One region of the Streptomyces sp. NPDC049541 genome, then DNA from elsewhere that is predicted to be linked to it. Evidence: riboswitches for the same ligand, from Rfam matches in the RefSeq annotation. Region 1 holds a riboswitch; each other region holds the start of a gene.

The links. A riboswitch is a leader RNA that binds a small molecule or an ion and turns the genes downstream of it on or off. The one in region 1 is predicted to bind cobalamin.
Region 2: linked by a shared signal. The riboswitch ahead of ACIBW9_RS06880 (cobalamin biosynthesis protein) and the one ahead of ACIBW9_RS12375 (HoxN/HupN/NixA family nickel/cobalt transporter) in region 1 are both predicted to bind cobalamin.
Region 3: linked by a shared signal. The riboswitch ahead of ACIBW9_RS11365 (CbtB-domain containing protein) and the one ahead of ACIBW9_RS12375 (HoxN/HupN/NixA family nickel/cobalt transporter) in region 1 are both predicted to bind cobalamin.

Annotation. Positions count from the first base shown of each region.
Region 1 is NZ_JBITLY010000003.1:29,268-36,156, forward strand. Features, by position in the region: gene ACIBW9_RS12355 (hypothetical protein) at 1-130, shown strand, start outside; gene ACIBW9_RS12360 (hypothetical protein) at 260-523, shown strand; gene ACIBW9_RS12365 (hypothetical protein) at 615-881, opposite strand; gene ACIBW9_RS12370 (fibronectin type III-like domain-contianing protein) at 1,038-1,601, opposite strand; gene ACIBW9_RS12375 (HoxN/HupN/NixA family nickel/cobalt transporter) at 2,246-3,355, opposite strand; cobalamin riboswitch at 3,382-3,586, opposite strand; gene ACIBW9_RS12380 (ArsR/SmtB family transcription factor) at 3,667-4,044, shown strand; tRNA gene ACIBW9_RS12385 (tRNA-Lys) at 4,160-4,232, opposite strand; gene ACIBW9_RS12390 (amino acid permease) at 4,332-5,915, opposite strand; gene ACIBW9_RS12395 (DEAD/DEAH box helicase) at 6,241-6,889, opposite strand, start outside.
Region 2 is NZ_JBITLY010000001.1:1,498,200-1,505,088, reverse strand. Features, by position in the region: gene ACIBW9_RS06905 (alpha/beta hydrolase family protein) at 1-737, opposite strand, end outside; gene ACIBW9_RS06900 (class II aldolase/adducin family protein) at 847-1,578, opposite strand; gene ACIBW9_RS06895 (lysozyme) at 1,774-2,523, shown strand; gene ACIBW9_RS06890 (anion permease) at 2,677-3,927, shown strand; gene ACIBW9_RS06885 (hypothetical protein) at 3,962-4,189, shown strand; cobalamin riboswitch at 4,460-4,602, shown strand; gene ACIBW9_RS06880 (cobalamin biosynthesis protein) at 4,708-5,724, shown strand; gene ACIBW9_RS06875 (cobyric acid synthase) at 5,721-6,889, shown strand, end outside.
Region 3 is NZ_JBITLY010000002.1:921,951-928,839, reverse strand. Features, by position in the region: gene ACIBW9_RS11380 (oxygenase MpaB family protein) at 1-710, opposite strand, end outside; gene ACIBW9_RS11375 (acyl-CoA dehydrogenase family protein) at 729-1,907, opposite strand; gene ACIBW9_RS11370 (CbtA family protein) at 2,047-2,802, opposite strand; gene ACIBW9_RS11365 (CbtB-domain containing protein) at 2,828-3,049, opposite strand; cobalamin riboswitch at 3,086-3,239, opposite strand; gene ACIBW9_RS11360 (histidine phosphatase family protein) at 3,346-3,921, shown strand; gene ACIBW9_RS11355 (ferredoxin) at 3,925-4,296, opposite strand; gene ACIBW9_RS11350 (DUF6479 family protein) at 4,398-4,763, shown strand; gene ACIBW9_RS11345 (TetR/AcrR family transcriptional regulator) at 4,773-5,381, opposite strand; gene ACIBW9_RS11340 (discoidin domain-containing protein) at 5,409-6,889, opposite strand, start outside.

The sequences.
Region 1 (6,889 bases):
CCTCGGCATCCTCACCGCCGCGGAACGCGCCGCGAAACAGACCCTCGACGGTGTCGGCGAGGCCGTCTGGACCGATCTCGTGGGCCTGTCCATGTCCGCACCGGTGGTGGGGCGGCCGCGCCGCGACTGATGGTCGTACGAAAAAAACGACACGGCACACAAACAACCCAAAGATCCCAAATGACTACTATCAGTGCATATATTGTCACAATACGTAGCCAAGCCAGGGCGTCGCGCCCGGGCAAGAAAGGGTCTAACCATGCGCAAGTTTCAGCGTGTTGCCGTCGTAGCCGCGGCGATCGCGAGCCTCTCCGCCTTCGGTGCCGGTGTCAGCTTCGCCCACGACCACGGCCATGACCACGACGACGAGGGCGTCACCGCGGTGGCCAACTCGCAGTCCAACGCCGTGGCCTACGACGACGACAGCCGCAGCGGGCGCCACGGCAGCCCGGACGCGGCCCCCGCCTTCACGACCGGCAGCGACTTCAGCCTCGGGAACGTCACTCCGCCGGCAGCCAAGTAACGAAGCGCCGCCCGGCAGGCCGCGAGGAACGGCCACGGCCTGCCGGGCGCTCCGCCCGGCAGGCCGTTCATCCGGCAGCAGCCGACTGCGATTACTTGCCGAAGGCGTTGCTGCAGCCCATGTCCGAGCCCTCGGAGGTGCTCTGCGCCCCCGTGTTGCCCTCGCCGTTGAGCGCGTTGCCCAACAGGCCGTTGATGAGCCCGACCTCACCGAGGACGCTGATGTTCAGGTCGTGCGACCTGCAGGTGGTGCTCTGCTGGACGCCGACGCCACCGTCGGCGTGGGCGCCGCCGGCGCTCAGAAACCCGACACTCCCGAGGGCGGCGACCAGGACGGCGGCCTTGCGAAGCTTGTGCATGTCATCTCCGGTGGAGCGAAGTGGATGCGACCTGTGACAGATCAACTCCTTGCTGCCACGGGAGATTAGTGCGAAATACCCCAAAAAGGATGGCAGCGCGCCAGGTTTCGTGATCTCTAAACGTGATCTCACCCGGAAGCGCCGCGGCGGCCGGCGTCAGATGACACGGAGAACCGCCCGTCGGCGGACGTCCGTCGAGGAGCGCTCCACCCTGATCTCGAACGTGCCCGGCTCGACGACCGTGCGCATGTCGCCGTCCACCAGGGTGAGGTCGCGACTCGGCACCAGGTCGAAGGTGACGGTGGCCCGCTTCCCGGGCTCCACACGCACCTTCCGCACACCGCGCAGCCTGATGTACGGCAGCGACACCGACGTCTGCTCGTCCGTCACGTACAGCTGCACCACCTCCGTGCCGGCCCGCTGTCCCGTGTTGGTGAGGTCCACGCGCACCCGGGTCGTGGCGTCGGCCTTGATGGTGTCGTCGGTCAGCCGGATCCGGCCGTGGCGGAACGTGGTGTGGCCGAGGCCCGCGCCGAACGGGAAGAGCGGCGTGGACGGCAGGTCGATGTGGTCGTCGGCATCGGCTCGGGCGCGCTTCTGGTCGTACGACACGGGGAGCCGGCCCACGGCACGGGGGAAGGTGACGGGCAGTCTGCCGGTCGGCTCGACGTCGCCGAACAGCACCTCGGCCACCGCCCGGCCCCCGGCCTCACCGGGCAGCCAGGCATCAGCCCCGGATCGAAGGTGGCGCCCGGCGCGAGCCCCTCGGGAAAGACGGTCGAGCCGGGTCCGACCGAACCGTGGGTGCCCTCGCTGATCTCCAGCAGGGGGATGCCGAGCGGGTTGGCGCGGGCGAGGCGCTGCAAGTGGTTGTGCTGTGACGCCTGTTGACGCGGGCTCAGTGGATGAGGAACCGGCACGGACCCGGAGAGGGACTGGTTGACCAGGCCGAAGAACCCTCCGCCCGGGCCCAGCCTCATCCGGTCCGCCTTCTTTCCGACCACCGTCTCACCGCGTACGTACGCCTCCCGGTGCTCCCGTGTGCCGGTCGGATCCGTGGAGTCACCGAGGAGTTCCTGGGGCAGACAGACCGGGATGTTCAGCTGCGCGACCTTGTCGGCGACGGTCATCCTGGCCAGCAGCGCGTCGACTCGCCGTCCCAGGGGGGCCTTCAGCATCGGCGTCACGAGACCCGTACATGCGGCCACCGCCAGGCCGGTGAAAGTCCGACGGGAGATCCTCGCTTTGTCCATGACGGCAGCCTCGCAGCGCCGGACCGAGCCGGTCAGCGGCCGAAATGCTGAACCACGGCGACTTTGGCGCTGCTTGCTCTCACTGAAGTCAGGAGACGAGGGCGGGTGCCGTCAGCCGGTGTCGGCGGTGCGGGCGCTCCAGCGCTCCTCAACCCTGGCCAGACGCCAGTAAGCCAGCGCCACGGCCCAGACGACCACGAACAGGCCGACGATGACGTAACCGACGTTGTCCAGGTCCAGCCCGGATATCCAGCCGGTGACGGCGTCCCGCAGACCGAGCTTGTCGTGCAGAACGCCGACGAGTTCGATCGTGCCGACGAAGAAGGCCACCGCGATGGACAGGCCGGTGATCGTGAGGTTGTAGAACACCTTGCGAACGGGGTTGGAGAACGCCCACTGGTAGGCGAAGTTCATGAAGGTGCCGTCGAGGGTGTCGAACAGGCTCATGCCCGCGGCGAAGAGGAGGGGCAGGCACAGCACCGCGTACCACGGCAGCCCGGCGGCGGCGCCGTTGCCGGCCAGGGCGAGCAACAGGACCTCGGTCGAGGTGTCGAAGCCGATCCCGAACAGGAAGCCGAGAGGGAACATCTGGCCGGGGCGGCGGACGGACTTGGTGAGGCGGCCGAGAATGCGGTTCATGAAGCCGCGCGAGTCCAGGTGCGCCTCCAGCTCCGCCTCGTCGTAGCGTCCGGCGCGCATCGCGCGGAAGACGCGCGCGATGCCGAACAGCGCAACGAGGTTGAGGGCGGCGATGAGGTACAGGAAGCCGCCGGAGACCGTGGTGCCCACCGTGCCGAGCACCTGGTGGGTCCGGGAGCCGTCGTTCATCAGGGTGCCGGCGAGGTGCGTGCCCCCGGCGACCAGCGCGGCCATGACGACCACCACGCTGGAGTGTCCGAGCGCGAACCAGAACCCCACCGACACCGGCCGCTTTCCGTCGGCCATCAGCTTGCGGGTGGTGTTGTCGATGGCGGCGATGTGGTCGGCGTCGAAGGCGTGCCGCATGCCGAGGGTGTAGGCGGTGATGCCGAGTCCGACCCCGAACGCCTGGGTGCCGACCGTGTAGTGATGCGGGATCACGAGGAGGAAGAGGACCCCGAAGGCGGCCACGTGCAGAGCGACGATCACGGTCAGCAGGCCGGCGGTGCGGAGGGTGTCCTCGCGGCGCCAGCGAAAGGACGGGACGGCGGCGGTTTCGGGCACGCCTTGGGACACGGTCATACGGACACGCTCCAGCACCTCGTGGATCAGCTTCGTGATGCCGTGGCCGGTCTCCTGGCTGACGGGTCGTACGTCCGCCGCCCGCCTTCCCAACCGCCTTGCGGCGGCCAGTGGCTGTCCCCTGCGGGACGTGGGCGACGAACTCCCCGATCACAGTGGCGAGGGCCGCTCCGGACTGAGCCCCTGAGGGCCGGCACCGGCTTCCCGAACACCACGGCCCGCTCACCCTAGAAGGCCGCGGGCAGTGGCTGCAAGGCTGCACAGCTGAACAGGTATGGAGGTCAGCACCTGTTCGCTGCGATGATGGACGCATGCATCTCGTCCCCGCGGAACACGCCGGGCGGCGCACCATTGACGGCCATCGGGTCTGCGATGCCATCGCCGCCGTCGGCGACCCCGAGCGCGTGCGCGCCTGGGCCGATCGCTTCTCGCTGCTCTCCGATCCCGGACGCCTGTCCTTGCTGTTCGCCCTCCAGGAGGCCGGCCCGATCGCCGTGTCCGACCTCGCCGTCGCCAGCGGGATGCGGGACACGGCCGTCTCCCAGGCTCTGCGTCTGCTGCGGACCGCGGGCATCGTCGAGGGCGAGAAGGACGGCCGGATCGTGCGCTACCGACTCGTCGAGGGCCCGGTCTCCGCGCTGCTGAAACACTGCGCGCCGGAATCGGCGGCCGAACCTGGCCCGGGCTGACGGTCCGCGCGGCTGCCCGCACACAGCCCAGAAAACGCAGCAGCGCCCGAGCCGACCGAAGCCGACTCAGGCGCTGCGTAGCAGGTCAGAGGGCATGTCCCTCGCCTACCAGCCGTAGGCCCTGTGGGACTCGAACCCACAACCAATGGATTAAAAGTCCACTGCTCTGCCAATTGAGCTAAGGGCCCCTGGTGATGTTGCCTCCACGAGCATAGCCGGACACGGCCGCGTCTCCGATCGGGTATCGGGGACACGGCCGTGCCGGAGGTGAAGATCCAGCCGGAGTGTCAGGGATCTACCTTTTCGGGGGCGCCCGCGGAAGCCTGGCCGGAGGCCGCCGCGCGGGACGCCTCCCGGGCGAGCGTGCGTTCGTGGGCCGGGTTGAGGAACCAGTGCCGGGCCGACGCGCCCCACCACGCCGCCGCGAAGCCGAGGACGACCAGGACGGCGACCGGGGCGTAGTTGAAGCTCTCCCAGGTGACCGGCGAGACCTGGGGCAGCATGAAGAGGACCGTGATCACGCCCACCCACACCACCGAGACGATGCCGATGGGGCGGGACCAGCGGCCCAGGTGCCACGGGCCCCGTGCGAAGTCGTCGCCCTTGCGCACCCGCAGCAGCGTCGGGATGACGTACGCGATGTACAGGCCGATGACGGCGATCGAGGTCACCGCCGCGTACGCCGTCACATTGATCAGATAAGGCAGGCCGAGGAGCAGCGCTCCGACCGCCGCCAGCCATACGGCGGCCACGGGTGTCCGGGTCCGCGGGCTCACCGTGTGCCACACATGCGAGAAGGGCAGCGCGCCGTCGCGTGAAAAGGCGTAGATCATGCGGCTGTTGGCGGTGACCGAGGCCATCCCGCAGAACAGCTGGGCGCCGATGACGACCAGGAGCAGCAGTTTGCCCGCTGTGGCGCCCAGGGCGTCCAGCAGGATCTGGGCCGGCGGCGCCCCGGTGGGCGAGGCGAGCTCCTTGTCGTAGGACTGGATGGCGAACGTGAAGCCGAGCAGCAGCACGAAGCCCGCTATCCAGGACGTCCAGATGGACTGGACGATGCCCTTGGGGCCGGCCGTCGACGCGTCGTGCGTCTCCTCCGTCATATGGGCGGAGGCGTCGTAGCCGGTGAAGGTGTACTGCGCCATCAGCAGGCCGAGGAGCACCACGTACACACCGCTGCCCCAGCCCGTGTTGTTCACGAACTTGGTGAACACGAAGGAAGCGGACTGGTGGTGGTCCGGTACGAAGGCCAGCGCGCCGACGATCACCCCGACCCCCAGGACGTGCCACCACACACTGATGTCGTTGAGGAGCGCGACGATCTTCACGCCGAAGGTGTTCAGGAGGCCGTGCAGCAGCAGGATCGCCGCGAAGAGCAGGACCGTTCGGCCCGGTGTGACCTTGAAGTCGAACTGCAGGTTCAGGTAAGCGCCCAGGAAGGACGCGGCGCCGAAGTCGATGCCCGCCGTCACCGCCACCTGGCCCAGCACGTTGAACCAGCCCGTGAACCAGGCCCAGGCGGCGGCCGTGCGCGGGGGCGCCAGCCGGTGGGCCCAGAAGTACAGGCCGGCGGAGGTCGGATAGGCCGAACAGATCTCGGCCATCGACAGGCCGACGAACAGTGTCATCAGGCCCACGGCGACCCAGCCCCAGGTGATCACCGACGGGCCGCCCGTGTTCATGCCGAACAGATAGAGGGTGAGGCAGCCGGAGAGGACCGAGATGATCGTGAAGGAGACCGCGTAGTTGGAGAACGCCGACATGCGGCGGGCAAGGACCTGCGTGTAGCCGAGCTGGGCAAGCCGTTCCTCGTCGGACAACCCCGAGTCGGAGGGTCCCGACTTCCCGCTCGCTATGGCGTCATCTGTCATGCCCCCAGCGATTCCCTCGCCAGAGTCGTGACATGCATCACAGCATGGCCAAAAAATGCCCCTTCGGGCCTGCCCACCGCCGGCGTTCCGCCCCAACACGCCGCAGGAACCATTGCCCCTGCCGCCGTTGCGCTGAAGGCACCCCGCACTGCCCCGTACGACCAGCTCGTTCTTCCCCGTCACCGGCGCTCTCGCCGAAGCCGACGACCGTCCCGTGCGCCGTTCCCCGGCCGCCGGAGACCTTTGCGCGGACCTCCGGCGTCCGGGCAACGCGAAGGGCCCGTACGACCGAAGTCGTACGGGCCCTCGCTCAGTTCACGCGGTGTCAGCCGTTGCGCTTCCAGCGCGGCTTGTCGTCGCGGCGGCCGAAGGAGGAGCCACCGCCGGTGCCGCGGTGCTCGTCACGGCGGCCGTAGGGGCGCTCGTGGCCGCCGGAGCGGAAGCCCGGGCGGTCGCCCTGGCGGTCGCGGTTGAACGGGCGGTCGCTGCCACGGTGACCGCCACGCTCGTCCCGGCGCTCGAAGGAGCGCCCGGCCGGACGGTCGTCACGGCGGAAGCCACCGCGGTCGTTGTCCCGGCGCTCGAAGCCACGGCCACCACGGTCGTCACGGCGCTCGAAGGAACGGCCACCACGGTCGTCCCGACGGTCGTCACGGCGGAACCCGCCACGGTCGTTGTCCCTGCGCTCGAAGCCACGGCCACCACGGTCGTCACGGCGCTCGAAGGAACGGCCACCACGGTCGTCCCGACGGTCGTCGCGGCGGAACCCGCCACGGTCGTTGTCCCGACGCTCGAAACCGCGGTCGCGGTCGCGGTTGAACCCGCCCCGGTCGTTGTCCCGACGCTCGAAGGAACGGCCACCGCGGTCGTCCCGGCGGAAGCCGCCACGGTCGTTGTCCCGACGCTCACGACGCTCGTACGACGACGGCGCCTGTGCCCGGTCCACGTCCTGCGCGGCGGGCTGCTCGGGCACC
Region 2 (6,889 bases), on a different contig from region 1:
GCGGCGGCGCGCAGCGCCATGGTGGCGCCGGTCGACCAGCCGTGCAGGACGACCTGTCGGGCGCCGTGGCTGACGGCGTGCCGGATCGCGGCGTCCACGTCGCGCCACTCCGTCTCGCCGAGGTGGCTCAGGCCGTCCTGGGAGCGGGGCGCGCCGGGGTCGCCGCGGTAGGCGAGGGCGAGCACCGGGAAGCGCTGGCGGTGCAGGAACTCCATGATGTTCATGGTGAGTTCGCGGGTGGCTCCCAGACCGTGCACGGCGATCACCCAGGTGTCCCGCACACCGGGCACGAACCAGGCGGGCAGGGAGCCGAGTTCGCCGGGGATGGCGACGTCGGTTTGGGGCAGGCCGAGGGCGCTTCCGGGGTCGCCGGTGTGCAGGTTCGGGGTCAGCCAGACCTTGTCGCCGGGCTCCAGGGTGCCGTGGGTGACCCGCTCCAGGCGGCGGACGACGGTGTCGGCGGAGTGCGTTGCCGTGGCGAGGACGGGTCCCACGACCGCGTGGGTGCCGTCGCCCGCGAGGCCGTAGGTGCCGGGCCGCATGGCCGCCAGGTCGCGGGTGAGCGCGATCTGTCCGGCGGCCGTGGCGTGCACGGTGAGCTGGGGTTCGGTGGGCAGGGGCCGGCCCGGTGGCGCCTTGAGCGCCGCGTCGCTCGCGAACCGGCCGGCGGCCACGCTTGCCGCGCCGGCCGCCAGGGCTACGGTGACGGCTGCGGCCGTCGCTTTGACTGTGCGCACCCGTCCAGTGTCCTGGCGGACCCGGCCACCGGCCAGCGGGAGGACGGGGCGGGGTGATGCGGATCGCGGCGGGGTGTGCCCGCTCGCCCCGAGTGCGGTGCCCCGGGCCTCACTTCCGTTGCCCGTAACCCCGCAGCTTCTCCCCCGCCTCCGCCATCTGCTCGCGGGACAGCAGTGTCGGGGACAGGCCCGGCACCGAGGAGGCCGTCAGCCACAGGCGGCACATCCACTCCAATTGGGCCGTGCGGTCGTAGGCCTGGTCGAGGGTGGCGCCGTAGGCCATCGTGCCGTGGTTCTGCAGCAGGCAGGCGGTGCGGTCGGCGAGGGCGTGGAGCATGTTCTCGGCCAACTCGTCGCTGCCGTATGTCGCATAGGGGGCAACTCGGACGGGTCCGCCGAGGGCGCCGGCCATGTAGTGGATCGCCGGGAGCTCGGGGACGAGCGTCGAGACGGCCGTCGCGTGCACGGCGTGGGTGTGGACCACGGCGCGGGCGTCGGTGGTCCGGTGGATCGCGAGGTGCATGGGGAGTTCGCTCGTCGGGACGAGGGTGCCGAGCACCTGGCGGCCGTCGAGGTCGACGCCGGTCAGGTCCTCGGGCGTGAGCCGGTCGTAGGGCACGCCCGAGGGTGTGACCAGCACGGTGTCCCCGACGCGCACCGAGACATTGCCGGAGGTGCCGACGACGAGACCGTCGGCGACCGTGCGGCGGGCGGTCGCGACGAGCGCCTCCCAGGCGTGTCCCACCTCGGCACTCACGCCCCTCCCCCAGCGCTCCGGCACGTCCTGCACACCGTCCCGCGCATCCCGTTCGCCTCGCTGGTCCCGCCGCTGCTCAGCCATGCCGCGATCCTGCCAGGCGCACCTCCGCCGCGCCGTCGGGCGGGGCACTTTAGGGCGGAAGCCACGCCTCCGAAAGGCCCCTTACAGGGACATATCAGCCTCTCTCCATTCTTGGCCGGAGATCACCGGGCATTCGACGACCTTCCAGTAATCTCCCGTTGTTTTGTCGTGCACGTCGCCATTCCGGGGGGAAACATGGCTCGTGATCACAAACCGCTGCGCCGCCGCACCCGCGTTCTCGCGGTCTCCGTGGCGGCGCTCACCGTCACCGGGGCGGCTCTCGCCGGGCTTCCGGCCTCGGCGGCGAGTCTGCCGCAGGGGCACGACGTCTCCTCGCACCAGAAGAACGTCGACTGGTCGGGCGCGAAGGCCAAGGGCGCCAGGTTCGTCTACGTCAAGGCGACCGAGTCCACGAACTACCGCAACCCGTACTTCGGGCAGCAGTACAACGGCGCCCGCAGCGCCGGCATCATCCGCGGCGCCTACCACTTCGCACTGCCGGACAAGTCGTCGGGCAGGGCGCAGGCGGCGTACTTCGTGAACCACGGCGGCGGCTGGAGGTCGGACGGCTGGACGCTGCCGCCCGCCCTCGACATCGAATACAACCCGTACAGCCCCAAGCACGGGTGCTACGGCCTGAGCAAGGCGCGCATGGTCGGCTGGATCAAGGCGTTCAGCGGCGAGGTGAAGCGGCTCACCGGCCGCCACCCCGTGATCTACACGACCACCCACTGGTGGAACACCTGCACCGGCGGAAGCAGCGCGTTCGCCTCGAACCACGCGCTGTGGATAGCCCGTCACGGGTCCGGGACCTCCGGTTCCCTGCCGGCCGGCTGGTCGTTCTGGACCTTCTGGCAGTACGACAACAGCGGCGGACTGCCGGGTGACCAGAATCTCTTCAACGGGTCCCGGACCCAGCTGAGGAAGTTCGCCCGGGGCTACTGACCAAGGGGCACCGCGGGAGCGGGGGTCGCCGGGACCAGGGCGGAGCGGCGACCCCCTCATCCAGACATCGTGCAGCCGCCCTCAGTTCATCTTCCGTTCACCCAGGTTGCCTACGGTCAACCGACCGTTGACTTCGAACGATTGCCTGGGTAAATGGAAAACTTCTCGCTGATCCTCGCGATTGTGGTGGTAACCGCACTCGCGTTTGATTTCACGAACGGTTTCCACGACACCGCCAACGCGATGGCCACCACCATCTCGACCGGCGCGCTCAAGCCCAAGGTCGCGGTGGCCATGTCCGCCGTGCTGAACCTTGCGGGTGCCTTCCTCTCCGTGGAGGTCGCCAACACGATCTCCAAGGGTCTCGTCGACGAGACCGGCATACGTCCCGAGGTCATCTTCGCGGCGCTGGTCGGCGCGATCCTCTGGAACCTGCTGACCTGGCTCGTCGGGCTTCCCTCCAGTTCCTCGCACGCCCTGATGGGCGGCCTGATCGGCGCCACCATCGCCTCGGCCGGCATGGGCGCGGTGCACGGTGACGTGCTCGTCACCAAGGTGCTCATCCCGGCGCTCGCCGCCCCGATCGTCGCGGGCCTGGCAGCGCTGCTCGCGACCCGGCTCTCGTACACCCTCGGCAAGAAGGCCGACGGCAAGGCCGCCGAGAAGGGCTACCGCGTCGGCCAGATCGCCTCCGCGGGCCTGGTCTCGCTGGCCCACGGCACCAACGACGCACAGAAGACGATGGGCATCATCACCCTCGCCCTGGTCGCCGGCGGCGCCGTCGCTCCCGACTCCGACCCGCCCACCTGGGTCATCCTCTCCGCGGGCCTCGCCATCGCGCTCGGCACCTGGCTCGGCGGCTGGCGCATCATCCGCACCATGGGCAAGGGCCTGACCGAGCTCCAGCCGCAGCAGGGCTTCGCCGCCCAGACCAGTGCGGCCACGGTCATCCTGGCCTCCTCGCACCTCGGCTTCTCCCTCTCCACCACCCACTCGGTCTCCGGTTCGGTGATGGGCGCCGGCCTCGGCCGCAAGGGCGGAGTGGTCCGCTGGTCGACGGCCACCCGCATGCTCGTGGCCTGGTGCCTGACGCTGCCGGCCGCGGCGCTGGTCGGTGCGGGCGCGGAGTCCGTGACGGATCTCGGCGACTGGGGCACCGCCGTCGTCGCCGTCTTCCTGGTCGTCGCCAGTGCGGCCATCTGGAAGATCTCCCGGCGCGAGGTCATCGACGCGTCGAATGTCAACGAGAGCGAGGAGCCGCCCGGCGTGGTGACCACGGCGATCGCCGCCGTGACCCCGCCCCCGGCGGGCACGGTGACCGAGGACCTGACGGCCACGATCCCCGCCCCGGCCCCCGTGAGCGCCGTCCCCGACCCGGCGACCCCGCCGGCCGCGGCCGTCTGAGCCCGCCCACCCGGTACGAAGGAAGAGAAGCAGCATGAAGATCGACTGGGCAGCCCTGGGCTCCGTCTTCGGCGTCAGCCTCGCGGTCACGGTGGGCCTCGTGGCCCTGTTCACCCTCGGCATCATGGGCCTGTCGCGCCGCGAGCGGGCCGTGGCGCAGGGCAACTCGGCATCCCTGGCGGTGGCCGGCGCATACGTGGCCTTCGCGGGCTGCGCGGCGGCCGTGGCGTACGGAATCCATCTGGTGATCGCCAAGGCCTGAGGCCGCGGCCGGACCGGCTTTCTCCACGTCCCGGGGGGGGGGGGGGGGGGGGGGGGGGGGGGGGGGGGGGGGGCGCGGGGGGGGGGGGGCGGGGGGGGGGGGGGGGGGGGGGGGGGGGGCGGGGCGCCGCCCCCCCCCCGCCCCCCCCCGGCGCCCCCCCCCCCCCCCCCCCCCCCCCCCCCCCCCCCCCGCGGGTTTCTCATGCAGGGTTCAGGGCGCCGGGTGTGGGCCTCAGCACACTCCCCCGTCGCAGGTCAACGGCAAGTTGACTGCCGTTCGGGCGCGTGGTGGACTGCCGAAGCCAGCTACGGCGGCGCGAGAGGAAGCCGGTGCAAGTCCGGCGCGGTCCCGCCACTGTCACCGGGGTAGTAAGCCCCGGGAGCCAGGAACTCTCACCGCCGGTCTCGTCGAACCAGGGCGTGGACACCCTGAGTGAGGACATGTCGCCATGCCAGCCTGCCGTGTGACGTACAGGACCAGTACCAGGTCGCTGCCCCACCCCACGGCCGGCTGAGCCGATGCGTGCCGATCGCGTCTTCGCGTACGGCGCCGCCGCCGGCCTCCTCGGTGACCATCTGCTCGGCGATCCGCGCCGTGGGCATCCGGTCGCCGTGTTCGGGCGGGCCGCCGGGGCCGTGGAGCGGGTGTTGTGGCGGGACCACCGCGGGTGGGGCGCGCTGCACACCGCCGTGTGCGCCGGGAGCGCCCTCGCGCTGGGTGCTGTGGCGCAGAGGGCCGTACGTCCGTCCCGTGCCGCCTCCCTCGCCCTGACCGCGGCCGCCACGTGGGCCGTCGTCGGGGGGACTTCGCTCGCGCGCGAGGCCCGCGGCATCGGACGGGCGCTGGAGTCCGGGGACGTCGAGGCCGCCCGGGCCCGGCTGCCGCATCTGTGCGGGCGGGACCCGCAGGCCCTGGACGCCGACGGGATCGCGCGGGCGGTGGTGGAGTCCGTCGCCGAGAACACCTCCGACGCCGTCGTGGGGGCGCTGGTGTGGGGGGCCGTGGGCGGGGTGCCGGGGCTGCTCGGATTCCGGGCCGTCAACACGCTCGACGCCATGGTGGGGCACAAGTCGGCCAAGTACCGGCGATACGGGTGGGCTTCCGCGCGACTGGACGACGTGGCGGGGTGGCCGGGGGCCCGGCTGACCGCCGTGCTGGCCGCCGCTGCCGGGGGTGACGGCCGGGGGGCCGTACGCGCCTGGCGTTCTGACGCCGCGAAGCATCCGAGCCCCAACGCCGGGCCCGTGGAGGCGTCGTTCGCGGGGGCGCTGGGGGTTCGGCTCGGGGGGACCTTGTCGTATGGGGGGCGTGTTGAGCATCGGCCTGTGCTGAACGGGGAGGGGCGTGCGGTGGAAGTCGGCGACATTGAGCGTGCCGTGCGGTTGTCGCGGCGGGTGGGGTGGCTGGCGTTGGGGGTCAGCGCGGCTGGGGCGGTGTCACGTGCCCGGGTCGCACGGCGACCGGTGGTGGGGGCTGTGCCCACCCGTTCCGCCCTGCGGAACGACTGCCCACAGCGGTCGGGGCGGGTGTCATGACCGGCGGGGGGCTTCTTGTCGCCGGTACCACCTCGGATGCCGGGAAGAGTGTCGTCACCGCCGGGATCTGTCGTTGGCTGGTGCGGCAGGGGGTCAAGGTCGCGCCCTTCAAGGCGCAGAACATGTCCCTGAACTCGTTCGTGACGCGAGAGGGTGCCGAGATCGGGCGGGCTCAGGCCATGCAGGCGCAGGCCTGCCGGATCGAGCCGACCGCGCTGATGAACCCCGTGCTGCTCAAGCCCGGTGGCGAGCAGAGCAGCCAGGTCGTGCTGATGGGCAAGCCCGTCGGCGAGCTGAGCGCGCGCGGTTATCACGGTGGGCGGCAGCAGCAGCTTCTGGGGACCGTGCTCGACTGCCTGGCCGAGTTGCGGGGCACGTATGACGCCGTGATCTGTGAGGGGGCGGGTTCTCCCGCCGAGATCAACCTGCGGCGGACCGACATCGTGAACATGGGGATCGCCCGTAACGCGCGGCTTCCCGTGCTCGTGGTCGGTGACATCGACCGCGGCGGGGTCTTCGCCTCCTTCTTCGGCACCGTCGCCCTGCTCTCCCCCGAGGACCAGGAGCTGGTCGCCGGGTTCCTCGTCAACAAGTTCCGCGGGGACGTCAGCCTCCTGGAGCCCGGGCTCGACATGCTGCACGGACTCACCGGACGGCACACCTACGGCGTCCTGCCCTTCCAGCACGGCCTCGGCATCGACGAGGAGGACGGGCTGCGGGTCTCGCTGCGCGGGACGGTACGGGAGTCGAACGTCGCGCCGCCCGTCGGTGAGGACGTGCTGCGGGTCGCCGTGTGCGCGATCCCGCTGATGTCCAACTTCACCGACGTGGACGCCCTGGCCGCCGAACCGGGCGTCGTGGTGCGGTTCGTGGACCGGCCCGAGGAACTCGCGGACGCCGACCTCGTCGTCATCCCGGGGACCCGCGGGACGGTGAAGGCCCTGGAGTGGCTGCGCGCGCGGGGACTTGCGGACGCCCTGGTCCGCAGGGCCGCCGAACAGCGGCCCGTCCTCGGCATCTGCGGTGGCTTCCAGGTCCTCGGCGAGCACATCGAGGACGAGGTCGAGAGCCGACGCGGGCATGTCGAAGCGCTCGGAGTGCTGCCCGTGCGGGTGCGGTTCGCCCGCGAGAAGACCCTCACCCGGCCCGTGGGGGAAGCCCTCGG
Region 3 (6,889 bases), on a different contig from region 1:
AGGGTGACGGTGTCGGGTTTCGGGGCGGGTCGGCCGTACAGCTCGTGGGCGTACGGCGGCAGGGCGGCGTACGCCAGCCGGGCCACGCGCCGCCACAGCACCTCGCGCGCGGGGACGAGGAGGGGGTGTGTCGGCGGGCGGAGCAGGAAGTCGTCCACTTCGCGTGCCTCGGGTCCGACGGCGAGTTCGGGCCGCACCTTCTCGAAGTAGGCGGCCAACTCCTCCTGGTCGGCCGGTACGGCGTCGGGGTCGAGGCCCACCAGGCGGGCGCCGGCGCGCTGTTCGCCGATGTAGCGGTCGGCCTGCGCGTCGGTGAGCGGGAAGCCGGAGCGGCGCGCGACCTGCAGATAGGAGTCGATCTCGGCGCAGTGCACCCACAGCAGCAGCTCGGGTTCGTCGACGCCGTACCGCTCCCCCGTGTCCGGGTCGGTCGCCGACAGCATGGTGTGGATCTTCCGGACGCGGGCGCCGGCCCGCTCGGCGGCCTCGGTGGTGCCGTAGGTGATGGTGCCGACGAAGTTGGCGGTGCGCATCAGCCGGCCCCATGCGTCCTTGCGGAACTCGGAGTTCTGCATGACACCGCGCACCGCCCGGGGATGCAGCGCCTGAAGGTAGAGCGCGCGGACTCCGGCGACCCACATCATCGGGTCGCCGTGCAGCTGCCAGGTCACCGAGGACGGTCCGAAGAGCCCGGGGTCACCTGCCTGGATCTCCGTCACCCTTGCAGGCTAACGCCGCACCCTCGGCATCCCCAGACCGATCCACGAGATGATCTCCCGCTGGATCTCGTTGTTGCCGCCGCCGAAGGTGAAGATCACGGCGGAGCGGTAGCCGCGCTCCAGTTCGCCGTGGAGGACCGCGCCGGCGGAGCCCTCCTTCAGCGCGCCCGCCGCGCCGACGATCTCCATCAGCCAGGCGTAGGCGTCCCGGCGCGCCTCGGAGCCGTAGACCTTGACCGCGGAGGCGTCCTGGGGGGTCAGTGTGCCGTTCTGGACGGCGTGCACCATGCGCCAGTTGAGGAGCTTCATCGCATCCAGCCTGGTGTGGGTCTGGGCGAGGCGGCGGCGTACCCAGGGCAGGTCGATGACGCGGCGGCCGTCGGCGAGCTTGGTCTCCATGGCCCAGCGCTGGACGTCCTGCAGGGCGCGGATCGCCATGGTGCCGTGGGCGGCGAGGGTGACGCGCTCGTGGTTGAGCTGGTTGGTGATCAGGCGCCAGCCCTGGTTCTCGGCGCCGACCCGGCGGGAGACGGGGACGCGGATGTTCTCGTAGTAGCTGGCCGTGGTGTCGTGCGAGGCGAGGGTGTTGATGACGGTGCAGGAGTAGCCGGGGTCACTGGTGGGGACGAGGAGCATGGTGATGCCCTTGTGGGGCGGGGCGTCGGGGTCGGTGCGGGTCGCCAGCCACACCCAGTCCGCGGTGTCGCCGTTGGTGGTCCAGATCTTCTGCCCGTTGACGATGTACTCGTCGCCCTCGCGCACCGCGCGCGTCTTCAGGGACGCGAGATCCGTGCCCGCGTCGGGCTCGCTGTAGCCGATCGCGAAGTCGATCTCGCCGGCGAGGATCTTGGGCAGGAAGTACGCCTTCTGCTCGTCCGTGCCGAACTGCATGATCGTCGGTCCGACAGTGTTCAGCGCCATCAGCGGCAGAGGTACGCCGGCCTGGGCGGCCTCGTCGAAGAAGATGAACTGCTCCATCGCGGTCAGCCCGCGCCCGCCGTACTCCTTCGGCCAGCCCACGCCGAGCCAGCCGTCCGCGCCGAGGCGCCGGATGGTCTCGCGGTAGAAGCGCTTCTGGGCGGCCGGGTCGCCGTGCCGCGCGTAGGCGTTGTCCGGCACCAACTCGGCGAAGTACGAGCGCAGTTCGATGCGCAGCCGCTGCTGCTCGGGCGTGTATTCGAGGTGCACGGCGCCTCCAGGCTTCCCAGGCCGGTCCTGACGGCGCACACCGTAGAACGTGTTCCAGAAATTGGGAATGGCGAGGGAGAGGGAAAGGGCCCCCGGTCGTCGACCGGGGGCCCTGTGCCGATTGAGCCGGTGGAACCGGTCAGTGGGCGACGGGAGTTGCCCGGGTGGCGCCGTTCGCCCGCGCCGGCTTCGGGGCGAGCGTCCGCTCCGCCAGCACCCCGAAGACCAGCCCGAAGGAGGTCCACAGGGTCAACTGGACGGCCAGGGCCGCCAGTCGGAACTGCCAGAGCAGGGTGGCGGAGAAGTCCTTGGGGACCTCGTTGAAGGACGGCAGGAACGCGTACGCGAGCCCGATGGCGAGGACCAGGAACGCGCCCGCGGCGAGCGTCGCGTTCCAGTTGCCCAGGCGGGGCGCGAGGCGCTTGCCCAGGATGACCGCGGCGACGGCCAGCAGCACGCTGAGCACCACCATCAGGAAGTACAGCGTGGTGCGTGTGCCGATGGTGTCGGGGTCTCCGACGGACGGCGGGTTGGCCGGGTACTTCAGGAACGGCACGACGTACACGGTGATCAAACCGGCGGCCGCCAGGAGCAGCGCGCTCGCGCGCGGCCCGAAGCGGCCGATGCGGCCGAGCGCGAAGCAGTACGCGAGGGCGGCGATGCCGCCGAACGCGACGCCGTAGACCAGCACACCGGTGGACAGGCCCGCGGTGGACTGCATCGTGCGGCTGACGGCTTCCACGCCGTGCTCGTGGGAGTGCGCCTCCTCGTAGGCGATGGCCGCGTCGACGCGCGGTTCACCGAGGAAGTAGGCGACGACGAGGGCGAGCAGGCCCGCGGCCAGTCCCGCGAGCATGCCGCGCACCAGGAGGTTGCGGACGGTTGCCGAGTTCATGGGCGGCTGTGCTTTCTCGCCGCCCTCAGTGGCAGGGGAAGCCGAGCAGGTGGCGGGCGTCGTGCACCCACTCGTGGACGTTGTCCCCGCTCATCACGGAGGTGGCGCCCTGCTCGGCGCCGACGAAGTAGAGCAGAACCAGCATCAGGATGCCGAAGAAGACCGCCCAGGGGACGATCGCGCCGATCGGCAGCTTCGCCGGTACGGCGGTGGGGGTGGTGGTCGGCTGAGCGACAGACTGCGCCATGGCAGGCCCTCCTGGGGAACTCGCGTCCCGTCTCGGTGGTGCACACGACGACGGGGCGGGTCTGACTCGCCCGGCACACACCCTGGGTGCGTGCCCGGCATACAGTGGCGCGACCGTGCCGGACTTCCACCGGCTTCCGCTGTGCCGTCGTCAATATCCACGAGAAGGTACCGCGAAGCAGAGACGGGGCCAAGGGCGCATGGAACAGCCGTGAGCGCCCCTGGTGAGCCGTTCTCGCCGCCCGATCACGGTCAGTTCAAGGATTTCGAAGCGATGTCGAGCGCGGGAGTGGACACATGACGAGCCGAGTGATCTTGATCTCAACTGCGATCACCGCGTCCCTCCGGGAGGCCCGCTTCGACCACGACTGCCCGCTGGACGCCTCCGGGCTGCGCCAGGCACGGGCTGCCGCCGGCATGCTTCCGGCGGCGGAACGGGTCTGGGTCTCCCCCACCGTGCGCTGCCGCGAGACCGCGGCCGCCCTCGGCCTCGACGCCGTGGAGGCGCCGGAGTTGGCGGCACTGGACGCGGGCCGCTGGCGCGGGGCGACGCTGGCCGAGGTGAGTGAGCGCGAGCCGGAGGCGCTGGCCCGCTGGCTGTCGGACCCCGCCGCCGTGCCGCACGGCGGGGAGTCGGTGGCGGCGCTGTGCGACCGGGTGGCGGTGTGGCTGGAGACGGTCGCGCAGACGCCGGGCCGCACTCTCGCCGTGGTCGAGCCCGAGGCCGTACGGGCCGCGGTGGTCCGGGCCCTCGGGGCGCCGGAGTCGGCGTTCTGGCGCGCGGATGTGCCGCCGCTGACGGGCGTCGAGCTCAGCGGCAGGTCCGGGCGCTGGAACGTGCGCCTCGGGCAGCCGGTCGGCGCGTCGCTGTGAGGCTCAGTTCAGGGTGGCGAGGAATTCCGTGCACGCCTCGGCGCACTGCCGGCAGGCCTTCGCGCCGTCCTCGGCACCCGGCAGCCGGTCGAAGGCATGCGCGCACTCCAGGCACACGGTGCGGCACCACTCCACCTGGATGCGGATGGCGGCCTCGTCCAGGCGGTTCTGCTCGGACAGCACACGGCAGGTCGCGTCGCACACCTCCGCACACATGATGCCCTTGCGTCGTACGAGTTCCTGCTCCTCCGTGCCGTCCGGGTCCACGAGACTTGCGCGCAGCGCACACGCGCGTGCGCACTCGGTGCACGCCTGCGCACAGGCGAAGCGGTCCTCCAGGAAGCGGAAGAGCTCCTGCTGGGTCGTCGAAGTCACACCTGGCGGGTTGCCCCCGCCGATCGCCTCAAACACGAGGTGTACGAGGTCCGGCCGGGCCGGTTCGGTTGGCACCGGGTCCCCTGGGTACCCGCGAGCCCATGAGCACCTCATGGATGGACATCGCCGCAGGCCGCGGCGCACTCGGAATCGGCCTGGTCGTCGTGGGGGTGGCGGTCGTGGCCCTGCTGATCGGTGCCTTCTTCCTGGGCGCCCGCATCCGCCGCCGCGAACCCGCTCCGCCACGCCCGGAGGATCAGCCGCAGCTGCCGGACGACGGCCCGGTCCGCGAGGTACAGGAGAACCGCGAGCCCGCCGAGATCCCCCACACCGAGCATCGGCTGACCCCGCACGAGCTGCCCGGTCACGGCAATACGCCGAGCAGGACGAGTGCGTCGCAGAAGCGCATGCGCTGGAGCGAGGGCAACAGCGGGGCGTTCGGAAGCGGCGGGCCGGGCACCCGCTGACCGACAGCCCTAGGCCCGGCGAAGATCGTCGTCGACCAGGGCGGCGATGTGGGCGGTGACCGTGTCGAGGATGTCGGCCCAGGCCGACTCCTCGCCGAGGACGAGGTAGTTGAGCGTCAGCCCGTCGGTCATGGCGGCCAGATAGCGGGCCAGCACCGAGGCGGGGACGGCGAGCCGGAGGCCCATGGAGCGGCGCAACCCGTCGATGAGTTCGGTGTAGGCGGCGCCGTACAGCTCGTACTGCCGTCGCGCCAGGTGCTCGAAACCCGGCTCGCGCAGGGCGTACTGGGTGAGTTCGTAGGTGAGCATGTGCTCGTCGGGGTGGGCGCGCACATGGTCCCAGTACGCCTGGAAGCCGGCCCGGACGGTCTCCACGAGCGTGGCCCTGGGCCGCAGGGCCTGCTTCACCACGGTCACCGAGTGGTCGGTGAGGGTGGTGATGACGGCCTCGACCAGGGCCTGCTTGGAGTCGAAGCAGTAGTGGAAGACACTCAGGGACACGCCCGCCTCGGCGGCGATGGACCGGGTCGTCGTCCTGGCGACGCCGTCCCGGGCCATCGCCCTGATCGCCGCTTCCGTCAGCTGTCTGCGCCGCTCGGCCGACGGCATGCGTGCCATGTGCGTCCTCGGGGGTGGTGAGGGACCTCAGGCGCTGTGGACGCCCACTTCGTACAGGGAGTAGCCCCAGTCGGTGCCGCGCTGCAGGCCGTGGATGCGGACGTAGCGGGCCGGGGTGCCGCTGAAGCGGGCGGTGTCCAGGCCGCCGTCGCCGGACGTGGTGGACCAGACGGTCTGCCAGTCGGTGCCGTCGGTGGACAGTTCGATGCGGTACGACTTGCCGTAGGCGCGCTCCCAGGCCAGCGTGACCCGGCCGACCCGGTGGGTTGCGCCGAGGTCCGCCTGCCACCACTGGTCGTCGCTCCAGTCGCTGGCCCAGCGGGTGCCGTCGTCACCGTCGACGGCCCGGCCCGGCTGGTAGCTGGTGAACGGGTTCCACTCGGACGAGCTGGCGGTGGCCGCCGCGCCCTGGGCGAGGTCGACCGATGCCTGGTGCTGCTCGGTCGCTCCCCAGGTGTCGAGGTAGGACTCGGCGCCCCGCATCAGGTCGTTCACCACGCCCTGGCCGCCGTTGAGGCGGATGTCCTCGATCCAGTCGGGGATCAGGCCGACGTGGGCTGCGCCGTCGGTGTTGAAGTCGAAGGTGCGCTCACCGGTGGTCTGCCGGTCGATGACCGAGCCGCCGTCGGCGCTCCTGAAGGGGTAGGCGACCTTGTTCGGGGCGTCGGCGCCGCGCGGGGCCGGGTGGTCGCCGATGCCGTTGAAGTCGGTGCCGTAGCCGTAGCCCACGTGGTACTTGTCGCGCAGTGCCTTGGTGCGGGCGGCCTCCGCGACGAAACCCTGGGAGCCGTGCATGTACTGGGCGACGAAGCCGCCGAGGGAGTAGACGCGCTCGGTCCAGTTCAGGTCCATCCAGCTGTGCGAGGAGAGCACGCCGGGGTAGGACGCGGACTCGAAGATGTCCAGGGCCTGACCGACCGCCTTGACGCCCATGTGGTCGATCTCCAGCATCATCTTGCGTTTCATCATGCCGCGCACGGCGTAGGCGCCGAGGTCGGTGAGGCCGCGCTTGTTGCACTGGGCGTCGGAGTCGTACGAGGGGACGTCCACGCCCGCCGGCAGGTCCTTCTCCGCGGCGGAGGAGGCGGTCCCGATGGGGTTGTCGTGCTGGGGGCCGGTGCACTTCTCGGTCTGCCAGAAGGTGCCGGTGGACAGGAACTGCCCGACGTTGATGGCCGTGCCGAGGCCGCCCGAGTCGAAACGGACTCCGCACAGCGCGTTGTCGAACTTGTGGCACAGGAACATCGAGCGCACGCCCAGCGAGTACAGCTCGTCGAGGCCCTTGTCGATGTCGGCCTTGCTGCACTGCGGGATGTCGAGGATCTGCTTGCAGCCGAACGGCTCGGAGGTCTCCACACCCAGGACGACGGCCAGCTTGCCCTGCCTGATCACCTCACGGGCCTGTGCGCTGTCGGTGACGATGCGGAACCAGCCCTTGCCGGGGCCGCCGTACATCTTGTCGATGTAGTCCTGGAGTTGGTACGTCAGCTTCGCCTGCAGCCGGATGG